DNA from 2 places in the Bacillus sp. D48C genome. Region 1 is predicted to be linked to the other one. Evidence: a T-box and tRNA genes for the amino acid it is inferred to sense, from the RefSeq annotation. Region 1 holds a T-box; the other holds one or more tRNA genes.
The links. A T-box is a leader RNA that pairs with one kind of tRNA and senses whether it is charged. The one in region 1 lies ahead of ACLBXA_RS02170 (valine--tRNA ligase), so its partner is inferred to be a tRNA-Val.
Positions count from the first base shown of each region.

Region 2: it encodes a tRNA-Val, which carries the amino acid that the T-box ahead of ACLBXA_RS02170 (valine--tRNA ligase) is inferred to sense. The anticodon was not compared.

Region 1 covers NZ_JBKFAQ010000001.1:398,188-410,298, forward strand. Annotated here, with positions in the region: gene spoVID (stage VI sporulation protein D) at 1-323, shown strand, start outside; gene ysxE (spore coat protein YsxE) at 358-1,383, shown strand; T-box leader at 1,598-1,829, shown strand; gene ACLBXA_RS02170 (valine--tRNA ligase) at 1,867-4,512, shown strand; gene ACLBXA_RS02175 (bifunctional folylpolyglutamate synthase/dihydrofolate synthase) at 4,606-5,907, shown strand; gene ACLBXA_RS02180 (hypothetical protein) at 6,072-7,022, shown strand; gene ACLBXA_RS02185 (Maf family protein) at 7,255-7,830, shown strand; gene radC (RadC family protein) at 7,877-8,554, shown strand; gene mreB (cell shape-determining protein MreB) at 8,712-9,731, shown strand; gene mreC (rod shape-determining protein MreC) at 9,773-10,624, shown strand; gene mreD (rod shape-determining protein MreD) at 10,639-11,184, shown strand; gene minC (septum site-determining protein MinC) at 11,220-11,906, shown strand; gene minD (septum site-determining protein MinD) at 11,909-12,111, shown strand, end outside.
Region 2 covers NZ_JBKFAQ010000005.1:74,104-86,214, reverse strand. Annotated here, with positions in the region: gene ACLBXA_RS14560 (M48 family metallopeptidase) at 528-1,259, shown strand; gene ACLBXA_RS14555 (type I restriction endonuclease subunit R) at 1,304-4,243, opposite strand; gene ACLBXA_RS14550 (hypothetical protein) at 4,236-4,829, opposite strand; gene ACLBXA_RS14545 (restriction endonuclease subunit S) at 4,895-6,130, opposite strand; gene ACLBXA_RS14540 (type I restriction-modification system subunit M) at 6,123-7,604, opposite strand; gene ACLBXA_RS14535 (hypothetical protein) at 8,462-8,734, opposite strand; gene ACLBXA_RS14530 (hypothetical protein) at 8,783-8,989, opposite strand; tRNA gene ACLBXA_RS14525 (tRNA-Val) at 9,227-9,297, shown strand; gene ACLBXA_RS14520 (ABC transporter permease) at 9,612-10,853, opposite strand; gene ACLBXA_RS14515 (ABC transporter ATP-binding protein) at 10,846-11,745, opposite strand; gene ACLBXA_RS14510 (SDR family oxidoreductase) at 11,778-11,990, opposite strand.

The DNA.
Region 1 (12,111 bases):
AAGAAACAACGCCGCAATTTGAATTGTTCGGACGAAAAGATTTCAAGAAAGAAAAAGCGAAAAAGCAGGAAGAACAAGAAGAAGAGTACTCACAGCGAGATGAAAATGCGCTTTATTTAACAAAACTATTTACGAAAGAACCGGAAGAGGAATTTACAAAGTTAAGAATGTATTTCGTACAAGAAGGGGATACAATTGAATCTATTGCAGACCGTTATGAAACATCGGTACAAAATTTGTACCGTGTCAATCAAACAGAAGATATATTTTTAAATACGGGGCAAATTATTTATATTCCCGTTTCAAGAGTAAAGGCGAAATAAAGAAGTTATGTTTTGAATAGAAAGGGTTATTCGTATGGATATTGAATTGCGAAATCACTATGAACCTATCGTGAGGCAATATAGATTGGATACGCAGCATATGGAAGAGCACGGAAATGTAATGAAAATTTATACGAATCAAGGTCCATATGCACTTAAGAAAATAGAAGGCAGAAAGTTAGAGCGGAATAACTTTCTGCATCATATTCAATATTTGAAGGAGAAAGGTTTTTCAAATTATGTACCTATATACCATGCGACGGATGGAAATTATATTTTAAGTGACGGGACGTATAATTATTATTTAATGCCTTGGTTAGAACGTGCAGAAGGAAATGGTGAGGACAATGATCAATACCATAAAATGTTTCAGACACTCGGAACGTTGCATCAAAAAACTGTGAAGGAAGAAACGTATACGGAAGAAGATTTAGAAAAACATTATACAACTATATCCAATCGCTGGGAAAATGATGGTGAGATGTTAGAAGAGTTTCTCGTAGAATCTGAATCAAAATGGTATATGTCCCCGCTTGAATTGCAATATTGTACGTACTATCATCATGTAATGAGAGCGCGTGAATTTGCAACGAAGCAATTAAATGAGTGGAACGATGCGATGAAAGAAAAAGATAAAACGCGTATTACTTTTGTACATGGTAACGTGTCACTTAATCATTTTTTATTTGACTATGAGCGGAATGGCTATTTTATTAGTTTGGAAAAATCGAAGTTTGCAACGCCTGTGCAAGATATAGTAGGTTTTTATTCACGGTCTTTAAACACATATCCGATCGCAAGAAGTGATCGGTTTGAATGGTTTCAAATGTATCAAAAAAATTTTCCGTTTACGAAAGAAGAGCAACTTCTCATGTTTGCTTATATGACGTACCCATCACAATTTATTCGACAAATCGGTTCGTATAGAAAAAGAAAAGATAATCGCAACGAGGAAAATGAATTGCTGGAAGTAAAGAGTTTGCAACAATCGCATTGGCTCGTTAGCAATATAGAATATTTCCTATCACAATTACAAGCTGCCCAGCAAGGGAACGGGTAAAGTAAAACTTTAATCAGCGGGGCTCCCGCCTAACTTCTTTGCTTCAGCTGAATTTTGATGTAGGGATCTTACTGCCCGCAAATAGCGAGATAAAGAAGATAAGTAGAGAATGCTACTTATCTTTTTTGTGCGCCTGAAAATTCATAGACTTAAATTTATCTTGACGAATAAGGTTTCGTTTTTTACACTATTGTATATAATAATTAACAATCATATAAATGCCTTGAAGGGGAAGAGTATAACATGAAACGTCTTCAGAGAGGAGAATCATTAGCTGGGAGATTCTCTAGATAGTTATGTTAGAAGGTAGCCCTGGAGCATCTTTTCTGAACGGAATAGTTCTTATTAGGAAAAGACGGATTTGTCCGTTATCAAATTAAGAGTATAAGCAAATTATGAATTTGTTTGTAAATAAAGGTGGTACCGCGATGTCCCTCGTCCTTTTTGGATGAGGGACATTTTTTATTTTAAGGAGGGAAAATAATGTCAAACACGGAAAAGAATTTACCAACTAAATATGATCATATGTCCGTTGAAGAAGGCCTTTATCAATGGTGGCTTGAAGGCAAATATTTTGAAGCAACAGGAGACGAGAAGAAACAACCGTATACAATTGTAATTCCACCTCCGAACGTAACTGGTAAGTTACACTTAGGTCATGCTTGGGATACAACTCTTCAAGATATTTTAACTCGTACGAAGCGTATGCAAGGATACGATGTACTATGGCTTCCAGGAATGGACCATGCTGGTATCGCAACACAAGCGAAAGTAGAAGGAAAACTTCGTGAAGAAGGTATTTCACGTTACGATCTTGGCCGTGAAAAATTCCTTGAAAAAGCTTGGGAGTGGAAAGAAGAGTACGCTTCTCACATTCGTCAACAATGGGGGAAAGTTGGTTTAGGACTAGACTATTCTCGTGAACGCTTCACATTAGACAAAGGTTTATCAGATGCGGTTAATAAAGTATTCGTTCAATTATACGAAAAAGGCTTAATTTACCGTGGTGAATATATCATCAACTGGGATCCAGCAACACGCACAGCTCTTTCTGATATTGAAGTAATTCATAAAGAAGTTCAAGGTGCATTCTACCATATGAACTATCCGTTAACAGATGGTTCTGGCCACATTCGTCTTGCGACAACTCGTCCAGAAACGATGCTTGGTGATACAGCAGTAGCAGTTCATCCAGAAGACGATCGTTACAAACATTTAATCGGAAAAACAGTTACACTTCCAATTGTAGGCCGTGAGATTCCGATTATTGCTGATGAGTACGTAGAAAAAGACTTCGGAACAGGTGTTGTAAAAATTACACCAGCTCATGACCCGAATGATTTTGAAGTAGGTAACCGTCATGACTTACCACGCATCTTAGTAATGAATGAAGATGGATCGATGAACGAAAAAGCTGGTAAGTATAACGGTATGGATCGTTTCGAATGCCGTAAAGCATTAGTGAAAGACTTACAAGAGGCTGGCGTATTAGTAGAAATCGAGCCTCATATGCATTCAGTAGGTCATAGTGAGCGTAGCGGTGCAGTAGTTGAGCCTTACTTATCAACACAATGGTTCGTAAAAATGGCTCCACTTGCAGAAAAAGCAGTAGCACTTCAACAAAAAGAAGAAGAAAAAGTAACGTTCGTACCAGAGCGTTTTGAAAACACATACTTACGCTGGATGGAAAACATTCATGACTGGTGTATTTCTCGTCAATTATGGTGGGGACACCGTATTCCAGCTTGGTATCATAAAGAAACTGGTGAGGTATACGTAGGTACAGAAGCACCAGCAGATATTGAAAACTGGAATCAAGATAATGACGTACTGGATACATGGTTCAGTTCAGCGCTATGGCCGTTCTCAACACTTGGTTGGCCGGATGAAGATTCAGCAGACTTTAAGCGCTACTATTCAACAGATGCATTAGTAACTGGTTATGACATCATCTTCTTCTGGGTATCTCGTATGATTTTCCAAGGTTTAGAGTTTACAGGCGAGCGTCCATTTAAAGATGTATTAATTCACGGTTTAGTTCGTGATGAGCAAGGTCGTAAGATGAGTAAATCTCTTGGTAACGGTATTGACCCAATGGATGTTATCGAGAAGTACGGTGCAGATGCAATGCGCTATTTCTTATCAACAGGAAGTGCACCAGGTCAAGATTTACGCTTCAGCATGGAGAAAGTAGAATCTACTTGGAACTTCATTAATAAAATTTGGAATGCATCACGCTTCGTATTAATGAACATGGATGATATGAAGTATGAAGAAATCGATTTAACTGGTGAAAAATCAGTTGCAGATAAGTGGATCTTAACTCGCTTAAACGAAACAATCGAAAGTGTGACACGTAACATGGATAAATATGAGTTCGGTGAAGCTGGACGTTCATTATACAACTTCATTTGGGACGATTTCTGTGACTGGTACATTGAAATGGCGAAGCTTCCACTATACGGTGAAGATGAAGCAGCTAAGAAAACAACTCGTTCTATTTTAGCTTACGTATTAGACCAAACAATGCGTCTATTACATCCATTCATGCCATTCGTAACAGAAAAAATTTGGCAACATTTACCACATGAAGGCGAATCTATTACAGTAGCTGCGTGGCCAACAGTTCGCGAGGATTTACAAGATACGGAAGCTGCGGCAGAAATGCACCTTCTAGTTGATATCATTCGCTCTGTTCGTAACATCCGTGCAGAAGTAAATACGCCAATGAGCAAAAAAGTTCAAATGCAAATTAAAGCAAAAGATGAGGCTGTACTTGCTCAACTTACGAAAAACAGCTCTTACATTGAGCGTTTCTGTAATCCAAGCGAATTAACAATTCAAACGGATTTACAAGCGCCAGAAAAAGCAATGACTGCAATCGTATCAGGTGCAGAGTTATTCTTACCATTAGCTGATCTTATCAATCTTGATGAAGAGAGAGCTCGTCTTGAGAAAGAACTTGAGAAGTTCGATAAAGAAGTAGAACGTGTACAGAAGAAACTTTCTAACCAAGGTTTCGTAGCGAAAGCTCCTGCGGCAGTTATTGAAGGAGAGCGTGCGAAAGAGCAAGATTACCTAGAAAAACGCGAAGCAGTTCGTCAACGTCTAGTAGATCTTGAAAAGTAAAAATGTTTTTAGAGACTCACTATATTGGTGAGTCTCTTTTCTTTGCGTATAATAGAACTATGAAAGTTGTCTTTTGAAAGGGGAAAAGCATACGTGATACATACATACGAAGAAGCGATAGGATGGATTCATAGCCGATTGAAATTTGGAATTAAGCCAGGATTAGAAAGAATGAGATGGATGCTAGAAGAACTCGGAAATCCAGAGCGTCATATAAAATGTGTTCATCTTGCTGGTACAAATGGAAAAGGTTCAACGTTAACATATATGCGCTACATGTTAGAAGGCGCGAAATATAAGGTAGGAACGTTCACCTCTCCTTATATCGAAACATTTAATGAACGCATTAGTGTGAATGGGACACCAATTGCAGATGAAGAGATTACTGAACTTGTAAAGATGGTAAAACAAGTCGTGGAAAAACTAGATGAGACGGATTTAGGGGAAGCGACGGAGTTTGAAATTATTACTGTTATGGCAATTTGTTATTTCGGTAAAGTCAATTTCTGTGATGTTGTTTTATTTGAAACAGGGCTTGGTGGACGTTTTGATTCTACTAATGTTATACACCCTGTTCTCACGATTATTACGAATATCGGTCACGATCATATGCATATTTTAGGGAATACACTAGGAGAAATTGCATATGAAAAGGCGGGGATTATTAAATCTGGTGTGCCGGTAATTACTGGTGTGCAGGACGAAGAAGCTTTGGAAGTCATTCAAAATGTTGCAAAGGAAAACCATGCAAACCTATACGAACTTGACAAGCATTTTACAGCGTTACATAAGCAGTCTAAAGAAGATGGGGAAGAGTTTGATTTTACTTGTCCTTTTGCCGCATTTGAAGATTTGCAAATCTCAATGAAAGGCATTCATCAAGTAGGAAATGCAGCGCTAGCACTTATGGCAGTCATGTATGTAAAAACATATCTATCATTTTTAATTGAGGAAGAGGAAATAAGAACGGGATTACGGGAAGCGTATTGGATTGGGCGCTTTGAAAAGCTGCAAAGTAACCCGGATATTATTATAGATGGTGCCCATAATCCAGAAGGTATTGAAAGCCTTGTGAAAACAGTAGAAGCGCATTACAAAGATAAAAATGTAATAGTTTTATTTACTGCCCTTGGTGATAAACAATTGCATAACATGGTAGGCCAATTAGAAACCATTGCAGATGAAATTATTTTTACAACATTCGCCTTTGATCGTGCTATCTCTGCTGATAAACTTGCATCATATTCACAAAAAGAATCAAAATTAGTTTTTGAAAATTGGAAAGAGGCAATTGATACAAAAGTTGAAATGATAGGAGAAAATGATGTTTTCATCATAACAGGTTCTCTTTATTTCATTTCTGAAGTTCGAAAATATATTCGCGAGAAAAACTAGATAGTCTTTGCTATCTAGTTTTTTGTTCTACAAATGAAGTCAAAAGCATACATATAAGATAAATATATAGGGTTATTTGGCGAATTTCTCTGACAAATATCTCGTTTTTTTGTGAAAGGAATATGATATGATGCGGACAACGATAAGAGGTGAGGTGTGAGTGTATGGACAAGCAATCACGAACGATCTCAGTGAAAGTGAATGGAACAGAAGCGAAGTATGAGGAAAAGAAGAAAGATGAATTTGAATGGATGGTAGTAGAAGGTGAACGACCGAGAAATGTTGTTCCGTTTCAAAAAGCGAAATCGATGTCTGTGGAAAAATACCGAAAGAAGTGGAGTAATACATTAATTGCAATCGTTGCAACCGCAATTATTATCGGTACGGCGTTTGGAATGGGGATGCTTCATTTACTCACCGGACAAGGAACGACAGGAGGAAGTGAAGTAACAGCTTCCAAGCCGACTGGGAATGGAGAATCAAAGGTGGGTGGAACGGCAGGACAAACATCAGAACCAAAAGAAGAAAAACAAAAAGCACAGGCAGGAGCGTCATTGGATCCGATGAAATTATTTTTTGTTCAAGGGGGGCTTTATTCTTCTGAAGAAAAGGGACGAGCAGCTCTTGAAGAATGGAAAGGCAATGGGGGCATTGGAGCTTTGAGACCGAGCGGGGATAAGTATGCAATAGTTGTTGGTATTGCTAGCGATGAACAGGCTATAAATCAATTAATGACTCAGTATAAAAATGATGGTGTCTCCGTTTTAAAAAAGAACTGGGATATAACAGATAAAGCGTTGCTGAAAGATGATAAAGAAGTAGGAACATTTTTAGCAAAAGTGCAGCCATTATACACTCATTTAGCAAAATATGCTTCTAGTGTACAAGTTGGTGGAAAAAGCAGCGCAAAAGATATAGAAGCGATTGAAAAAGAATGGAAAGCGATTGAAAAAGAGGGGAAAAGTATGAAGCAAGAAGAAGCAAAGAAACTGTATATGTATACGTCGGTAGCTGTACAAACAGTAAAAGATGGGAAAATGGATAAGGAATCTTTGGTGAAATTAAATCAAGTTATTATTGATGGCCTACTTTCGTATGAAAAAATTGTTTCGTAGAAAGTGAAATGATAGGATAATAAAATGAGTAAGAAAGAAGTACATGTACTTCTTTCTTTTCTTTTGAATTTAGAGCAAAGTGCTTTCTCTATGACAGGAATATAATCGTATGCAATAAAGAATTGTTATTTTAGTTAGAGAAATTAATATTTCTTTCATTTGTGGACAAACTATTCCTTTGATACGATTGATATAAATTGTTCTGCTTCATGTGAGAAAGGAAGGAGAAAATATGAAAAAAATAATTTTAGCTTCAGGATCACCTCGGAGGAAGGAATTGCTTGAGTTAGCTAGCATACCATTTGAAATCGTTGTAAGTGAAGTAGAGGAAACAATTGGTGCATATTCATCGCCTTCTGATATTGTAATGTCGCTTGCCTTGCAAAAAGCATCAGCGGTGGCAGAAAATAATAGTGATCACATTGTGTTAGGTGCAGATACAATTGTTACATATGAGTCGCGTATTCTTGGTAAGCCTTCTAATGAGGATGAGGCGAAAGAGATGTTACAATTACTATCAGGGAAAACACATGAAGTGTATACAGGTGTTGCGATTATATCAAAAGAAAAAACGGTTACTTTTTATGAGCGTACAGAAGTTACGTTTTGGGAGCTAACAGAAGAGGAAATTGATACATACGTCACGTCGAAAGAACCTCTTGATAAAGCCGGTAGTTATGGGATTCAAGGTAAAGGATCTATTTTCGTTCAAAATATTCAAGGGGACTACTATAGTGTAGTTGGCTTACCAATTGCACGTCTCGTTAGGGAATTAAAACAATTTGATATTGATGTAACCCATGCGTAAAATTGCATGGGGTTTTCTTTGAGAGAACAAATAAAGGAGTGGAGAGATGAACGGTATTCGTGATGTTGTAAGAGAAGAACAGCCACGGGAGCGTTTATTGTTAGAAGGTGCCGGAAGTTTATCAAATCGAGAGCTTCTCGCAGTATTACTCAGAACAGGTTCTAAAGAAGAAACAGTGTTAAAGTTATCAGATAAAATTTTACACCAATTTGATGGCTTACGTATGTTGAAAGATGCAACATTAGAAGAGCTAATTAGTATACATGGTATTGGGATTTCAAAGGCATCGCAACTTATGGCAGCCTTTGAACTAGGCAGAAGAATGGTGCGTTTAGAATATCAAAATAGATATAGTATTCGAAGTCCAGAAGATTGTGCGAAATACATGATGGAAGAAATGCGTTTTTTACAACAAGAGCATTTTGTTTGTTTATATTTAAATACAAAAAATCAAGTTCTACATAGGCAAACGATTTTTATTGGAAGTTTAAACACGTCAATTGTACACCCCAGGGAAGTTTTTAAAGAAGCCTTCCGTCGTGCAGCAGCCTCTATTATATGTCTTCATAACCATCCCTCAGGAGATCCCACGCCGAGCCGTGAAGATATTGAAGTAACAAAACGTTTAGTAGAATGCGGCCAGATTATCGGAATTGAAGTGCTAGATCATATTATAATAGGTGACCATAAATTCGTGAGTTTAAAGGAAAAAGGTCATATTTAAGACTATGCTTTTTACTTATTTTGTTTTATAATGTGATTTATGAGTTTTTTGTAGAAATTTATCTACAAAAAGGATAAAGATATAAAAAACGTACTGTTTTTATAATATAAAGTAAGAAAAAATGAGTCCGTGAAAACAAGAAAGGAAGATAAATAATATGTTTGGATTTGGTGGATTTACTCGCGATCTTGGAATAGACTTAGGAACTGCGAACACGCTTGTATATGTAAAAGGAAAAGGTGTAGTTTTACGTGAACCTTCAGTAGTTGCGTTACAAACTGATACGAAACAAATCGTTGCTGTAGGTAGCGACGCAAAACAAATGATTGGTCGTACACCAGGGAACGTTGTGGCACTTCGCCCGATGAAAGACGGTGTAATTGCTGATTATGAAACAACTGCAACAATGATGAAATATTACATTCAACAAGCTCAAAAATCAAACGGTTTCTTCTCACGTAAGCCGTATGTAATGGTATGTGTACCATCTGGTATTACAGCTGTAGAAAGACGTGCAGTAATCGATGCGACTCGTCAAGCGGGTGCTCGTGATGCTTATCCTATCGAAGAGCCATTTGCAGCAGCAATTGGTGCAAACTTACCTGTTTGGGAACCAACTGGTAGTATGGTAGTTGATATCGGTGGTGGTACAACAGAAGTTGCAATTATTTCTTTAGGAGGTATTGTAACAAGTCAGTCAGTTCGTGTTGCTGGTGATGATATGGACGATTCAATCATTCAGTACATTAAGAAAAGCTATAACTTAATGATCGGTGAAAGAACAGCTGAAGCATTAAAATTAGAAATCGGTTCTGCAGGCGAGCCAGAAGGTATCGAGCCTATGGAAATTCGCGGTCGTGATTTAGTAAGTGGTTTACCAAAAACAGTACTAATTCAGCCAGAAGAAATTGCAGATGCATTAAAAGATACAGTAGATGCGATTGTAGAATCAGTTAAAAATACACTAGAAAAAACTCCACCTGAATTAGCAGCTGATATTATGGACCGCGGTATTGTATTAACAGGTGGCGGGGCATTACTACGTAATTTAGATAAAGTAATTAGTGAAGAAACAAAAATGCCAGTTCTTGTTGCAGAAGACCCATTAGATTGCGTAGCAATTGGAACAGGTAAAGCATTAGACAATATCGATCTTTTCAAAACTGCTGCTCGATAATATTGCAAAATAAAAATCAGTGAAATTAAGAGGGTGTGAACGTGCCACAGTTTTTCTTAAACAAAAGATTAATTGTTTTGTTAGTTAGTATTATTCTTCTCGTGGCATTGATTGGAATCTCATTGAAAGAACGGAACAGTTTAACATGGCCAGAGCAGTTTGTTAAAGACACTGTCGGTGTTGTAGAACGTGTATTCCAAAAGCCAGCGAAATACGTAGCTGGATTCTTCGAAAATGTAGAGGATGTAAAGCGCACGTATGAAGAGAATAAAGAATTAAAAGCAAAATTAGATAATTATGCAGGTCTATCAGGGAAAGTAAAACAATTAGAAGATGATAACAAGAAGTTACAAGAGTTAACTGGAAAAAAGGAGTTGCTGAGCGATTATACTGAGATTCCAGCTACTGTTGTTTCTCGTAGTTCAGATAAATGGTACGATTTAATTGGAATTGATAAAGGGGCACAGCAAGGAATTAAAAAAGATATGGCTGTTATGACTTCACAAGGTTTAGTTGGACGTGTGAAAAGTGTATCTCAGTTTACATCATCAGTAGAGTTATTAAGCTCTATGAGCCGAACAAATCGTGTATCTGCTATTGTACAAGGGCAAGAAAATATCTTTGGTTTAATTGAAGGTTACGACAAAGAAAAACACTTACTTCTTTTCACAAAGATTGGTTCTGATGCAAAAGTAGAAAAAGATCAAATGGTTGTAACATCTGGACTAGGTGATATTTTCCCGAAAGGTCTTGTAATTGGGAAAATCGTTGATGTACAACCAGATGCATACGGCTTAACAAAAACAGCTTATGTAAAACCTGCCGCTGATTTAAATGACGTAGAGCATATTATGGTTGCTAAACGTAAAAAGCCTTCAGCGCCATTAGAATAGGAGGGAGAGAAGAGATGATGAAGATTTTAAAAAGAGCAGCTCTTCCTCTTTTGCTCCTTTTTGTGTTTCTATTTGAAAATATGTTTGCTACCATTGTTCCAACAAATGTGTTTTGGAAAGAGAGTATAGCAGCACCGCATTTCTTTATAATCGTCTTATGTTTTATTACAGTGTATTATAGTCCGGTCCAAGGGATTTATTACGGACTATTATTTGGTTTCTTATTTGATACCGTATACACAGAACTTGTCGGTATATATATTTTTGCTTATCCGATTTTAGCTTATTTAGTTTATAGTGTGATGAAAGTACTGCAATTGAATTTATTTATTGTTGTTTCCATCATATTAGCTAGCGTTGTAGCACTAGAGTATTATGTGTATGGATTTTTAACTTTGTTGGGACGTACTCATATGCCAGCGTATGTCTTTTTCACAGATCGTCTCCTTGCTACTTTATTGTTAAATGCTATTTTCTTGTTGATAGTTTGTTTCCCACTGAGACGATATATATTGCGTCTTTCAAAAGCGATGGAAGAAAAAGAAAAAAGGATTTTCTAATTTTATGTCGAATTGAATCGGTGGGGTGAACTTTAGTGGAAGAAAAAAAGCAACAAAATGTAACGATAAAAGGGACAAAAGATGGGATAACGCTTCATTTAGATGATTGTTGTTCATTCTCTGAATTGTTGATAGAATTAGACGAAAAACTTTCTACACATTACTACGATGGTGATGGACGCTCTTTAATTGAAGTGCATGTGAAAGTAGGAAATCGTTATTTAACAGAAGTCCAACAAGAAGAGATTCGTACGTTAATTCGTAATAAAAAGAATCTTGTTGTGGATTCAATTAAAAGTGATGTTATCACTAAAGCAGAAGCAATAGCTTGGAAAGAAGAAACAGAAATTGTCCCTATTTCCAAAATTGTTCGCTCTGGACAAGTTTTACATGTAAAAGGAAATTTGTTGTTAATTGGAGATGTTAATCCAGGCGGAACGGTTATCGCTGGGGGGAATATTTTTGTTGTAGGATCATTAAGAGGAATTGCACATGCTGGGTATTATGGGGATTCGGATGCTGTAATCGCTGCATCTGTTATGAACCCGATGCAACTTCGAATTAGTGATGTGGCAATGCGGGCTCCGGAAGAGAAAGAAGACGGAGCGGAGGCGGCAGAATGTGCGTATATTAATGAGAACAATCACATTGTTGTCGATCGCCTGCAACTTCTCACTCATCTTAGACCTAATTTAACAAAGTTAGAAAGGGGAATTGTATAGCTGTGGGAGAGGCAATAGTAATTACATCTGGAAAAGGCGGAGTAGGTAAAACTACAACGTCTGCGAACATTGGTACGGCCCTAGCGTTATCTGGAAAGAAAGTGTGCTTAATTGACACAGATATCGGTCTTCGAAATTTAGACGTAGTAATGGGGCTGGAAAATCGTATTGTATTTGATCTTGTTGATGTCGTTGAAGGGCGTTG
Region 2 (12,111 bases), on a different contig from region 1:
TCTTATTATACCAAATCAAGAATTTGTACTTTGGTATCTAGATTCATTAAGAAAAAGCTATTGAATCTTTACATAAAGTCAAAAATATCGTGTCAAGAACTTTTTTACTTTTTATTTTCAATGGAATTATTATCGGACAAAAACTAGTGTCTACAAAGGTAATTTTCGTAAGGAGATATAGAGAGCATTTAAGCATGTTTTGAGTGTTGTATAGGAAATAACTAAGGAAACTAAATGTAAACTATTACAGAAGTAGCTTAACCTATCCATATCGTATCGGAGATTTTTCACATCGTATTGGTGTGTATGTAGGTGCTCCCCCCCCTTTCCCTAAAAAGACTACTATAAAATGTGGAAAACACCCCCTCCTCTGTTCAACTCTTATATGACACACCCATCGCTTATAACGCCCTCAATTGCGCTGATACATACACAACAACGCCTAGCAAAAATTACAATTGTTATTACAGTTGCCACAATGTATTCCTGTCCGTAAAATAATGATATACATGGGAAGGAGTTATAATATGCCGACTTTTCAATATGGAACTACAGCTATTGAATATGACATCGAATATGCCGACGATAAGAAAGACGTATCTATTATTGTTGAATGGATGGAAGGCATTCGGCTCATCGCTCCTACAGGCATTACTAATATGCAAATTGAGGAGGTTGTGCGCAAGAAAGCACCTACTATCCTTCAAAAGCTAAAAGAGGTCAATGAGATAACTGAACCACCTTTGCTCAAGGAATTTGTCAGTGGTGAAAAATTTGCTTATCTAGGACGAAACTATCGATTAAAAGTATATAGAGAAAAAGAACTACAGAAAGCGCAGTTAAACTTTGTAAGAGGAAGATTCATCGCAACTGTTCCATATGGAATAGACGAAGATGAGAAGAGGAAGCAATTGCTGGAGTTGTTCAAAACTTGGTATCTTGAACACGGTAAAGCGAAAGTACAGTCACGTTTAAAGCTATATTGTGCTAAGATGGGTGTTACACCTAATGATGTGCAACTAAAGGAGCAAAGAATGCGTTGGGGTTCTTGTACATCTGAAGGTAACATTTATTTAAACTGGAGAATTATCATGTCACCAATGTCTATTATAGACTACGTACTCGTGCATGAATTGGCACATTTAAGATATATGAATCACAGTAATGACTACTGGAACTTTGTGCGCTCTATCCTCCCCGACTATGAACAACGTAAAGATTGGTTACGTGTAAACGGACCTACTTTAACACTGGAATAGAAGGAAAGCCATCTCAAGAAAGATGGCTTTTTTCATTATCATTTTTATTTCTTATAATGTACTGTTGCTAAGTCAATCAATTGCTGTGTTAAACTCTCCAATTTTTCTTTTGGACAAGGACTTACACGGAGTTGCTTCTTAATCTTCTTCCGCATTTCACGTTTTACGTCTTCTTTAGTCGTCCATTCTACTATATCTGCTTCCTGCTGAATAATGTCCGTTATAAGATGCGTCAATGCTTTCACATCCTCTACATCATCATATGGAGGCATTTCTTTCTCCAGCATTTGATAAAACGGATATTGCTCACGAGTAAAGCCTTGTTCTTCACCTTTTTGCGCTGTATTCCGCATATCATTCACCATATTACGATATTCTTCCAGCAACTCGTCGATATCCATCTGACGGTCTCTACGCCGTTGAAGGAGTTCTTCAAGTCGTTCCTTTAAAGATGTATAGTAGACTGGATTCTCTTCCAACTTGACTCGTATTTCATGTCGAATGGCATGTTCCATTTCAGCCGCTTTACCTTCTGGTATCTTCGTTTCATCTATCTGTTTTTCAAATCGATTCGAAAGAATATCAATTGGTTCGTGAACAACATCAATACCTACTGCTGCAAGATGCTCCTCTATAAGCTGTTTTACCTTTTCTCCGCAGTCACTAATATCCATCCCATCTACACGATATCGAGACTTTGCTGCTTGCCGTACTTTACCTAAAAATTTCAAATCTGCTATGTAATCATGTGCTTTAGAACTAGGCATTACCATATCCATGCTTTCTGAGAAACGTTTAAACGCTGTATCAAATTCATTTCGTACGTCTTCTGGCTCTAACACTTGTAAGCATGCCTCTAGATTATCTGTCGAGATATAGTTGAAAAAACGTATCGCAGAACGATGACGAGACTGTAATCTTGGTATTTCAGTATCAATATTTTGCAATGCCCCTTGTACATCTTCTTTATTGAAAATATTAAGTGCTTGCTCTAGGAATCTAGAAACACCGTAATAATCGACAATCAAACCATAAGTCTTTTTATCATATGTACGATTTGTACGAGCGATGGCTTGTAGAAGATTATGTTCTTTAATTGGCTTGTCTAAATACATAACCTGTTCGATTGGAGCATCAAAGCCTGTCAGTAGCTTGTCACACACGATTAAGAAACATAACTTATCCTCTGACATCGGCTTCTTGAAACGAGCAATCACATCTTTTTCTTCATCTTTTGACAAATGATTTTTTTGAAGATGTTCCTTATCGTTATGACCCGCTGACATAATAACCTTGGATTCATAATTACTCAACTCGTCCAACATCTCTTTATACATAACTGCTGCTTCACGACTAATTGCTACAATTTGTGCCTTGAATCCATTTGGCTGAATATGTGTTTCATAATGTTCAATCATATCTAATACAATACGTTTAATCCGCTTGCGAGAAGAAATAATTGCTTGTTCTGTCGCATACTTCTTCTTAATACGTTCTCGGTCCTCCTCACTGTACTCACGGAATTGTCGCTCAAACAGTTCGTCTAACGAATCTCCTTGTACATGTAAGTCAGCCATTCTTGCTTCATAAAAAATAGGTACTGTTGCCCCATCTTCTACTGCTTGTTCAATCGTATATTTGTCAATGTATGGTCCGAATGTACGCTTTGTACTTTTATCTTCCTTATCGATTGGTGTACCTGTAAATGCTAAGTAACAAGCATTTGGCATAGCACTTTTCATTATGGTTGCTAATCCACCATATTGTGAACGGTGAGATTCATCAATCATGACAAAGATATTCTCAGCAGTAGATAGGTTCTTAAATTCCTTTGTCTCTGCATCCTCTTGGAACTTCTGTACCAATGTCATAATAGTAGAACCTACGCCTTGTTGAAGCAGCTGCCGTAATTGTGAAACTGAATCTGCCTGCTGTGGATTTGGGAAGCCACAACGACGAAACGTATTTGTAATTTGGTCATCTAAGTCTTTACGGTCTGTCACTACAACGATAGTAGGGTTCTTCAGTTCTTCAATCCGTCGCAGCTTAACAGCAAGATACACCATTGTTAAAGATTTTCCACTTCCTTGTGTATGCCATACAACACCACCACGTTGCGTTTGTTCCTCTGTACGTAAAATACGGTCAATTGCTTTATTTACCGCACGAAACTGCTGGTAACGAGCAAGTTTTTTGATTATACGACCTTCTACTGGCTCATACACAATGAAATTACGAATTAAATCTAGTAGATTCTCTTTTGTTAACATTCCCACCGTTAAAATATCCTGTGGTGTTGGAGAAACCACAAGTTCTGCAACTGTTCTTGGGTATGGGTCTTTCCACTCCCCATAGTGCTGCGCTTTTGCTCCAATTGTCCCTACTTTGGCACGGTCATTACTCGTAACAATCATAAATTGGTTGTAATGAAATAGCTGCTCATGTGTGTTTTGATATCTATGTAACTGACGTACGCCTTCACCAATTTGCTCATCTGGAGGCAGCATAGGACTTTTACATTCTATGATGACAAGTGGTAACCCATTTATGAAAATGATAAGGTCAGGGCGAATATTGCTTTGAGCATTACTAACGGTAAACTGGTTTACGACAAGAAACTCATTGTTCTTAGGTCCTTCGAAATCAATGAGTTTTACCGTTTGATTCTTCTTCCCTTTGCCAAGGTCTTGTTGAACAGAAATCATGTTGACTATCATTTCATGAAATTTTTGGTTTGCTTCCATTAAACTTATTGATTCAATATGTGTAATAGAACGCATAACCTTTGCTAGGTTTATGTCTGAAAGCCAAGGATTTAAACGTAGGATAGCTTTGCTTAGGCGCTCTTTTAAAATAAATTCACCTCTTGATTCTCGTTCTGAGTCAAGAGAAGGACCATGAGGATGTTCATAGCCCAGTTCTTGTAATTGTGCAATCATACGGTCTTCCACTAATTCTTTTTCGTTCCACTTTTGATTACGCATAGTCATCTCTCCGATAACTTGTTTCTTTTCTATACATCATGTATTGCAGTAAAGAAGAAGGAAAAAAATGCCTAGCAGTATACTTTTGACGTCTATATGTATCTATTCTCTTATAAATAAACTCTTCAATATACTCTAAAGCGAAATTTAAGGAAGATATTGTACTTGTAACTTCGTATTCAGAAACCACTAGCTTCATAAATTTTTTTCCGTCACATCGTAGTACAAAATGATTTTCTTGTTCAAAGAGCATTTTTTTTATTTCAAGTTCAGAAAATCCTACTCTATTAAGAGCATATTTTACTTTATGGCTTTCAAAAGCGCTCTCAAGGTTGGCTCTAGGTCCTGTTTTCACTTCACATAACACACCTGCTACGTCGTATTCCTCTAAGTAACTAAATAATTTTTCATCCCAATCATTTTCATTACCACCAATTTCCTCTTTCACATATGGTAAACGTACTGCAAGTATATCGGCGTCCCCATTCCGATTATGTTTTGTTTGATGATAGACAAAGTTATCTAATACAAAGAAACCATTCAAACGTAAATACCAATACGCAAGTTCTTCCCCATAATTCTTCATAAAGACATCTCCTTAAATACTGTCGTGTTCCTACAAGGTATTTTTATTCTTGTCTGTAGATAACGTTATACGTTCGTCACCTCAGCTTCATCGCCTTTTACACGAACTTTTCCTGTAAGAAGAGATTGCATGAGACCTTGTTTCAAAAATTTTAGAGTCTCTAGCTTTTTTAATTCATTGTTTAATTTGGCATCTTGCATTCCTAATATGTGAGAGATTGTATTTTGTTCCTCTAAACTTGGTAGAGGTACTGGTATACTGTTACAATTGCTTTTATTTAAATAAGGTATCGTGGTCTGTGTTGCTAATTTTTTCATATAGCTTTCCTTTAATTCTAGTACCTTTGACAAAAATAAGGGATTTACACTTGGTGGGCATACAAATGCATGTAATTGTTGGTTAATTGTGATTGCCGTTTTAACAACGGCTGTTATTCCAAATGTTCCAACACAAGTCATAATAACACTGTTTGGCGGAATAATTTTCCCTCCGACTCTTTCTAATTCTTCTCTACTAACAAAATTCCCCGATTTCGAAGTAGTAATGTAAGGTCCATCAATATCTGAAACAGTAATCCACGGTATACTACCATTAAACTCCTTAGGTTTGTTTCTCCCTGGAACTATACTCTCACACAATTCCCCTACCTTTACCACCTCCCACTCCTCAGGAATCTCCCCAATCTCTGTTTTCTTAAACTTTGTATGTCCAATTCCTTTTGCAAAAAATTGCTGCATTAATCCTTTTTTCACTTGTTCTGTTTGTTCAATAATATCTTTTGTTTTTTCAATTGCTTCATCAATAGATGAAAGGATTTTTGCGATTTTTGACTGCTCTTGAAGCGGTGGATACGGGGTAAACAACTCTGAAAATACCGAGAAGCTAATTTGCTTTCCATCACGGATACCAATGACCGCCTTGTCTAAGATATTAATAAATTTATTAGATTTGAAATAATACTTAAAAAAATCTGTTACAATAGGCAATTTAGGTTTGATAACAGTGTAAGCAGGACTCACAATACCACGATACTCTGAAACCTCGAGACCACCTTGAAATGACCTAAGACTTATAATAAAATCCCCTTTATCTACCAATTTAAAAGTTGCTGAATTACTATTTTCCATAGTAATTCTTTTTTCTAACAGATTTCTTGGTAGTACCCCTTTGTCTTGAGTTACCGATAACACAGGTTCATCGGGAAAGTTTTTTATACTTTTATTGTCAAATAATTCACCATTCTTCTTTACTGTCCAATTGTTTGGGAACAAGCCTATAGGTGTTTTTTTGTAATCACTCACCATACCCCAACTCCTTTAAATACCTATACATTACCTCTTCAATCTCTTCACGCTCTTTCTCCAACTTACAAAGTGTTGCTAATGCGACAGCTACATCAATTTGTTCTTCTTCCTCTGTTGTATCAATATAACGAGTAATGTTTAGGTTATAGTCATTTTCACGAATTTCTTCGATGTTTACAGCACGACAATACTTCTCTACCTCTTCGTATTTGTCATATGCCGCTACAAGTTTTTCAATATCTTGGTCACGTAATGTATTTTGATTCTTATCTTCTTGATAGTCCTGAGAACTGTCTAGGAAGAAGATTTTATTTTTACGCTCTTCCGTCTTATTACGGTTCAGAATAAGGATGCTCGCTGGAATACCTGTACCATAAAACAAGTTTGAAGGTAATCCAATAACTGCTTCGATTAGGTCCTCCTCAATAATTCCCTTACGAATTTTCCCCTCTGCTCCTCCACGGAATAGAACACCGTGAGGCATAACAACTCCAGCTTTTCCTTCATGATTTAATGTTGCAATCATGTGCTGAATAAACGCATAGTCTCCCGCTGTTTTTGGTGGTAAGCCAAAGCGAAAACGACCATATTCATCACTTTCCGCCTCTTCACGTCCCCAATTCTTTAAGCTGAATGGAGGGTTGGCAATAACACGGTCATATAAAATAAGTTCACCTTCTTCCGTGAGTTTCGGGTCACGAATCGTATCTCCCTTTTCAATACGATGGTCACTTAATCCATGTAACAAGAGATTCATTTTACAAATTGCCCATGTATTAAGATTTCTTTCCTGCCCATGTAGGACCAGATTTCGTGGGTTTCCATCTTTTTCTTTGATGCAGTCAACCGCTTGGATAAGCATACCACCAGAACCTGCAGTAGGGTCACATACACGCATGCCTTCTTCTGGCTTAATTAGCTTTACAATAAGTTCTACTACCTTACTAGGTGTATAGAACTCTCCACCTTTTTTACCTGCATCATCTGCGAACTTCTTAATCAGATACTCATATGCACGACCAAGCATGTCAGGCTCGGACAAACTTGCATTGCTCAAATCAATTTTGGAAAAGTGCTGCATCAATTGCAGTAAAAGGTTGTCAGATAGCTTCTCTTTATCGTTAAAATCGATTGTTGCTAGTACCCCTTGTAACGATACGTTCTCTTCTTCTAGTTGTTCGAATGCTTTGTTAATAGAGTTACCAATGTCTTGCGTTTTTGAACGAATATCTTCCCACCTTGCACCTTCTGGAACGAAGAACTGATGCTCATCACGGTCATACCATCCGTAGTCATCTTGTTCCTCTTCTTCAATACGTTTTGCTGTTTCTACAAATACATCATTTAAGCGCTTTAGGAACAGTAAACCAAATATGTAATTTTTATAATCAGAGGAATCAATACTTCCTCGCAATATGTTCGCAGATTCCCATAAATGAGATTCCAATTGTTGTAATGTTAATTTCTCCATGTTCTTTCCTCCGTTTGAATTACATCTATATCCATGCATGTTATTGAATAGGCTGTCTATCTTCTACTATAACAAAATAACCCCCTTACAACTAGCTTCTTCCTGTCTATATCTAAGCATATGGCTACTGAACCAGATACTAAAAAGTGCTGTGAGATTTCCTAATCCCAGTAACTAATAAAAGCAATATTTCATTAAATGTTGTGTGATAAGAGCCTCCCTCTTTTCATAAGTAAGAGAGACGCAATAATGTAGCAGTATACTATCCTATATCAACAAAGAAGATTGATTTTCCCACCTTCTTTTAAGAATATTATATTAATGATACAATTGGCACATAATAAAAAGAACTCGATGCGCTAACATCGAGTTCTGCGTACAACTATTTACAGCATTGTGGTAGTTTATCTAATTCAATTATTTGGAATCAGAAGAAGAACCATCAGCTTGGTCGGCATCGTGGTTCTTTTTCTTTTCTCAAGTTCTACTGTAACAATCCTTACTAAAGCAAAAGTTCCATCGAAAATTAGTATAGTTCCCGATAGCAAAACAACTTTCTCTTACAATTATACAGACAGCTAAGCACATAATTTTGTGGCAACAAATGGTCACATAACCATTCCTTCTTACTAACCTCTACTTACATTTTCAATAATCTCTCGTTGGAAAAACCCTTTAGCAGACAATTCTAGAGGCTTCATTCTTCTCCTTATAATGAGCAGAGAGTTGAATCTGTACTATCCCGTAAGTCATGTCCTGCTTCGTAGAAACAAAGGTAGAGATAGAAAAAGACCTCCCGAAGGAAATCCATTTTTAATTATATGGTGTTATTGGCGGTTCAAGTATTTGTTCTCCACTTACTTTGCCTTGATAGCTCTTAGAATTGAACCAGTTGCGATTAACATTGTACCTGCTACAAAGAATGACGCACTAAGTACAAAGAAACCTGTAAGTACATTTGTATTGATAATATAATTATACGCATCTCCACCTACGTAGGCATATTTATTCGAATCGGTATATGTTTCAGAATTTTGATATCCTCCGAGTCTATCAAATCCTAAGAAAAGTAATACTGCTGAATGGATGTAAAAGATAATTCCCCAAATTGTCCATTTTTTTGTTTTCACGATAATTCTCCTTTTTGCATCTATTATTAATTAATTCATTTATACAGTTTAAATGTTTTTTATTAGAATGTAAATCATATCAATCTTGACTTTCTTAGCCCCAACATCTTTTCCTAGCTTATCAACTTTTGATGTTAATTGATTCTTATTATCAACAAGATTTAAAATCTCTTCGACTTCTGTCCTTCTATTGTCAAGTTTCTTTTTCAGCTTCCACGCTCTCATATTTCCTTCTCGGACACTCAACATTTCCATACCCTGTGTCTGAACCACCCTATGCCTATTCTCTCCACAAGTCCTCCTCTAATTGTGGAAATTCTCCCCCCTCTACATCAAAAAGGAATGAGTCTCCTCATTCCCCTTACCATTATACAGACAGCTAAGCACATAATTTTGTGGTCACAAATGGTCACAGAACTTGCAAAAATCACTGCTTTTTTAATAGAATTCCGTTTATACAAACCCGTAAAAATACCTTTAAATCAACGTTTCTCCCGTAGCTCAGCAGGGAGAGCGCCACCTTGACAGGGTGGAGGTCGTGAGTTCGATCCTCTCCGGGATCATATGAAAAACCCCTTGATAGTCAAGGGGTTTTCTTTATGTAGCAAATAAATGATTATTATTAAAACTAAATTTTTTCCCTACTTCTTTTCTCCATTTTGGAGAAAGACATAAATTATATTAATCATCGCTCTGCGTTGTTCGCTAGAACTCGATTCTTTACTCTCTTTTGAGAGCTTTTTAAAATTCTCTTTGAAAAATAGCCTAATACGGCAATTTTTATATTTATTTATATAAATTTCTCAACAAAAAAGATCTACACAGTTTAACTATGCAGATCTTTGTAAATTTAAGTTTAAAAATGAATAGACGAATCCTATTTTTGCCCTAACTTGATTGCCTTTTTGATATTACTAAATGCACCTTTACCATATATTAATACGCCACCGCGGTAAACACGACTCGTTAAACCAATCATTATACATATTGTTGCGATTAGAATCCCTAATGCTAGCGCAATCTCCCATACTGGGATATTAAGGAATCCAATTCGTACAAGCATAACTATAGGAGTAAAGAAAGGTACATAACTAGTAATGGTAACAACCATGCTGCTTGGATTTGACATTCCATAAATTGCAATATACAAAGCAGCAAGTAACATAAACATCAGCGGCATAACAGCTTGAGAAGATTCCTCTATACGCGTAATGATAGAGCCAAATAGACAAGATAATGAGCCATATAATAAGAATCCTAATGTGAAGAATAGAATCCCATAAAACACTAGAGTTGGAGCAACAGAATTTAAATCAATACTATTTAAAATATCATTTTTCGAATCATTAATTGCTGTTTTATATCCAACAGTTGCGACCAAGCCCCAAATTATGATTTGCGTAATACCAGCCAATAATGTCGAGAATAGCTTCGCATATAAATGTTTGGTAGGCGAAATACTTGAAACAACTAACTCCATAACACGAGAAGATTTCTCTGTTGCAACATCTGTTGCTAATTGTGCAGCATACATTAATATCATTAGATAATTTAGCATGATAAAGACATTAATTAAAATCCCTACACCCTCAGTATGTTCTCCATCTTTAACCTTATCTGAAACCGTTTTGGTATGAATTTCTACTGGCGTTGTTAACACCTTTAATTCATCTTGCGATAGATTCAATTGCTGGGCGAAGTTAGAAGATTGTATTTGAGATAAAATCGTTTGAACCTTGCTAACATCTTGCTGATTTACATCCGTCTCAGTTATATACGTAGCCTTTAATTGTTTATTATTCAATTCCTCTACAACGATTGCATATGTATAATCACCATTTTTAACACCTGATTCTGCTTTTTGTTTATCCGTGCTACGTTTAACTTGTATCTTACTATCGACATTTTTAAACACTTGATGAATGGTTGAATATAATTCTTCTTTTTCTGTTACAACAACAACTTGATCGTCCTCGTTACCTACAAACAAGTTATAAATCTTGTCAAAATTCATCAATCCTATAATTAACATAGAAACTATTATTGTAATAGCAAAATATGATTTTGATTTCACTTTAGATTTATAGTTTTGTAAAAAAATTGTCCAGAAACTACTCATTTTGTGCACCTACTTTCGCAATAAAGATATCATTTAATGTAGGCTCTTCTACTGCAAACTTTTTAACATACCCTAATTTTGTTATCTCTTTAAATAAAACATGTGACACTTCTTCATATGAAATTTTAAGAGTAACTGCATTTTTACGTTTCTTCATACTTTCTACACCTTTTATTTCTTTCAAATGGTCAAAGTCATGATCGCCAACGATTACAACGTTCTTTTTACCAAAATCACTTTTAATTTTGGCAATGTCACCCTGAACAACAGGTACACCTTTGTGCATAATACAAATGTGTTGGCATAACTCTTCCACATGTTCCATACGATGTGAACTAAAAAGAATTGACGACCCTTGTTTTTGCATATCAAGAACAGCGTCTTTTAACATTTCAACATTTACTGGGTCTAAACCACTAAATGGTTCATCTAAAATTAAGAGTTCAGGCTTATGTATAATCGCTGTTATCAGCTGGATTTTTTGCTGATTCCCTTTAGAAAGTTCTCCTACCTTTTTGTTCAGATGCTCAGTAATATTAAAACGCTCCAGCCAATAGTGAAGTTCTTTTTCTGCATCTTTACTTTTCATGTTCTTTAGTTTTGCAAAAAAGTTAACTTGTTCTTTGACAGTCATTTTCGCATAAAGACCACGTTCTTCTGGTAAATACCCAATTTTATCTGTAACACCATAATTTATAGGTTTACCATTCCATGAAATGGTCCCACTTGATTTCGATAAAAGTCCAAGTATCATTCGAAATGTAGTCGTTTTACCTGCTCCATTCCCGCCCAAGAATCCAAATATTTCACCTTTTGGTATCTCGATATTCAAATTATTCACTGCAACATGCTCGTCAAATTTCTTTGTTAAATCTTTAATTAGTAAACTCATTATCCACACCCTTAAATCCCAAGATGATTTATTTATACAATTGTATATCCATAGTCAACCACAATATTTTGCCCTCTAATGGCATCGCTTTTATCAGACATTAAAAATAAAATGACATTTGTTACATCTGAAATTTCAACAAATTTTCTATATGGAATCTTTTTTAATAACTTATTTCCTTCAAAGGACTTCAAATAGCTTTCGTTATTATCGTTTATGCTATAGGACAGTGAATTGTATACCACTGTAATGATTCATTTTTTATCTTTCAAAAATGAATCATTACCAACAAATGTTATATTTCGCATTATAAGGTTAGCATAAGATTTTAAATATTTAATATGCAATTCTGCATATTTTAATACT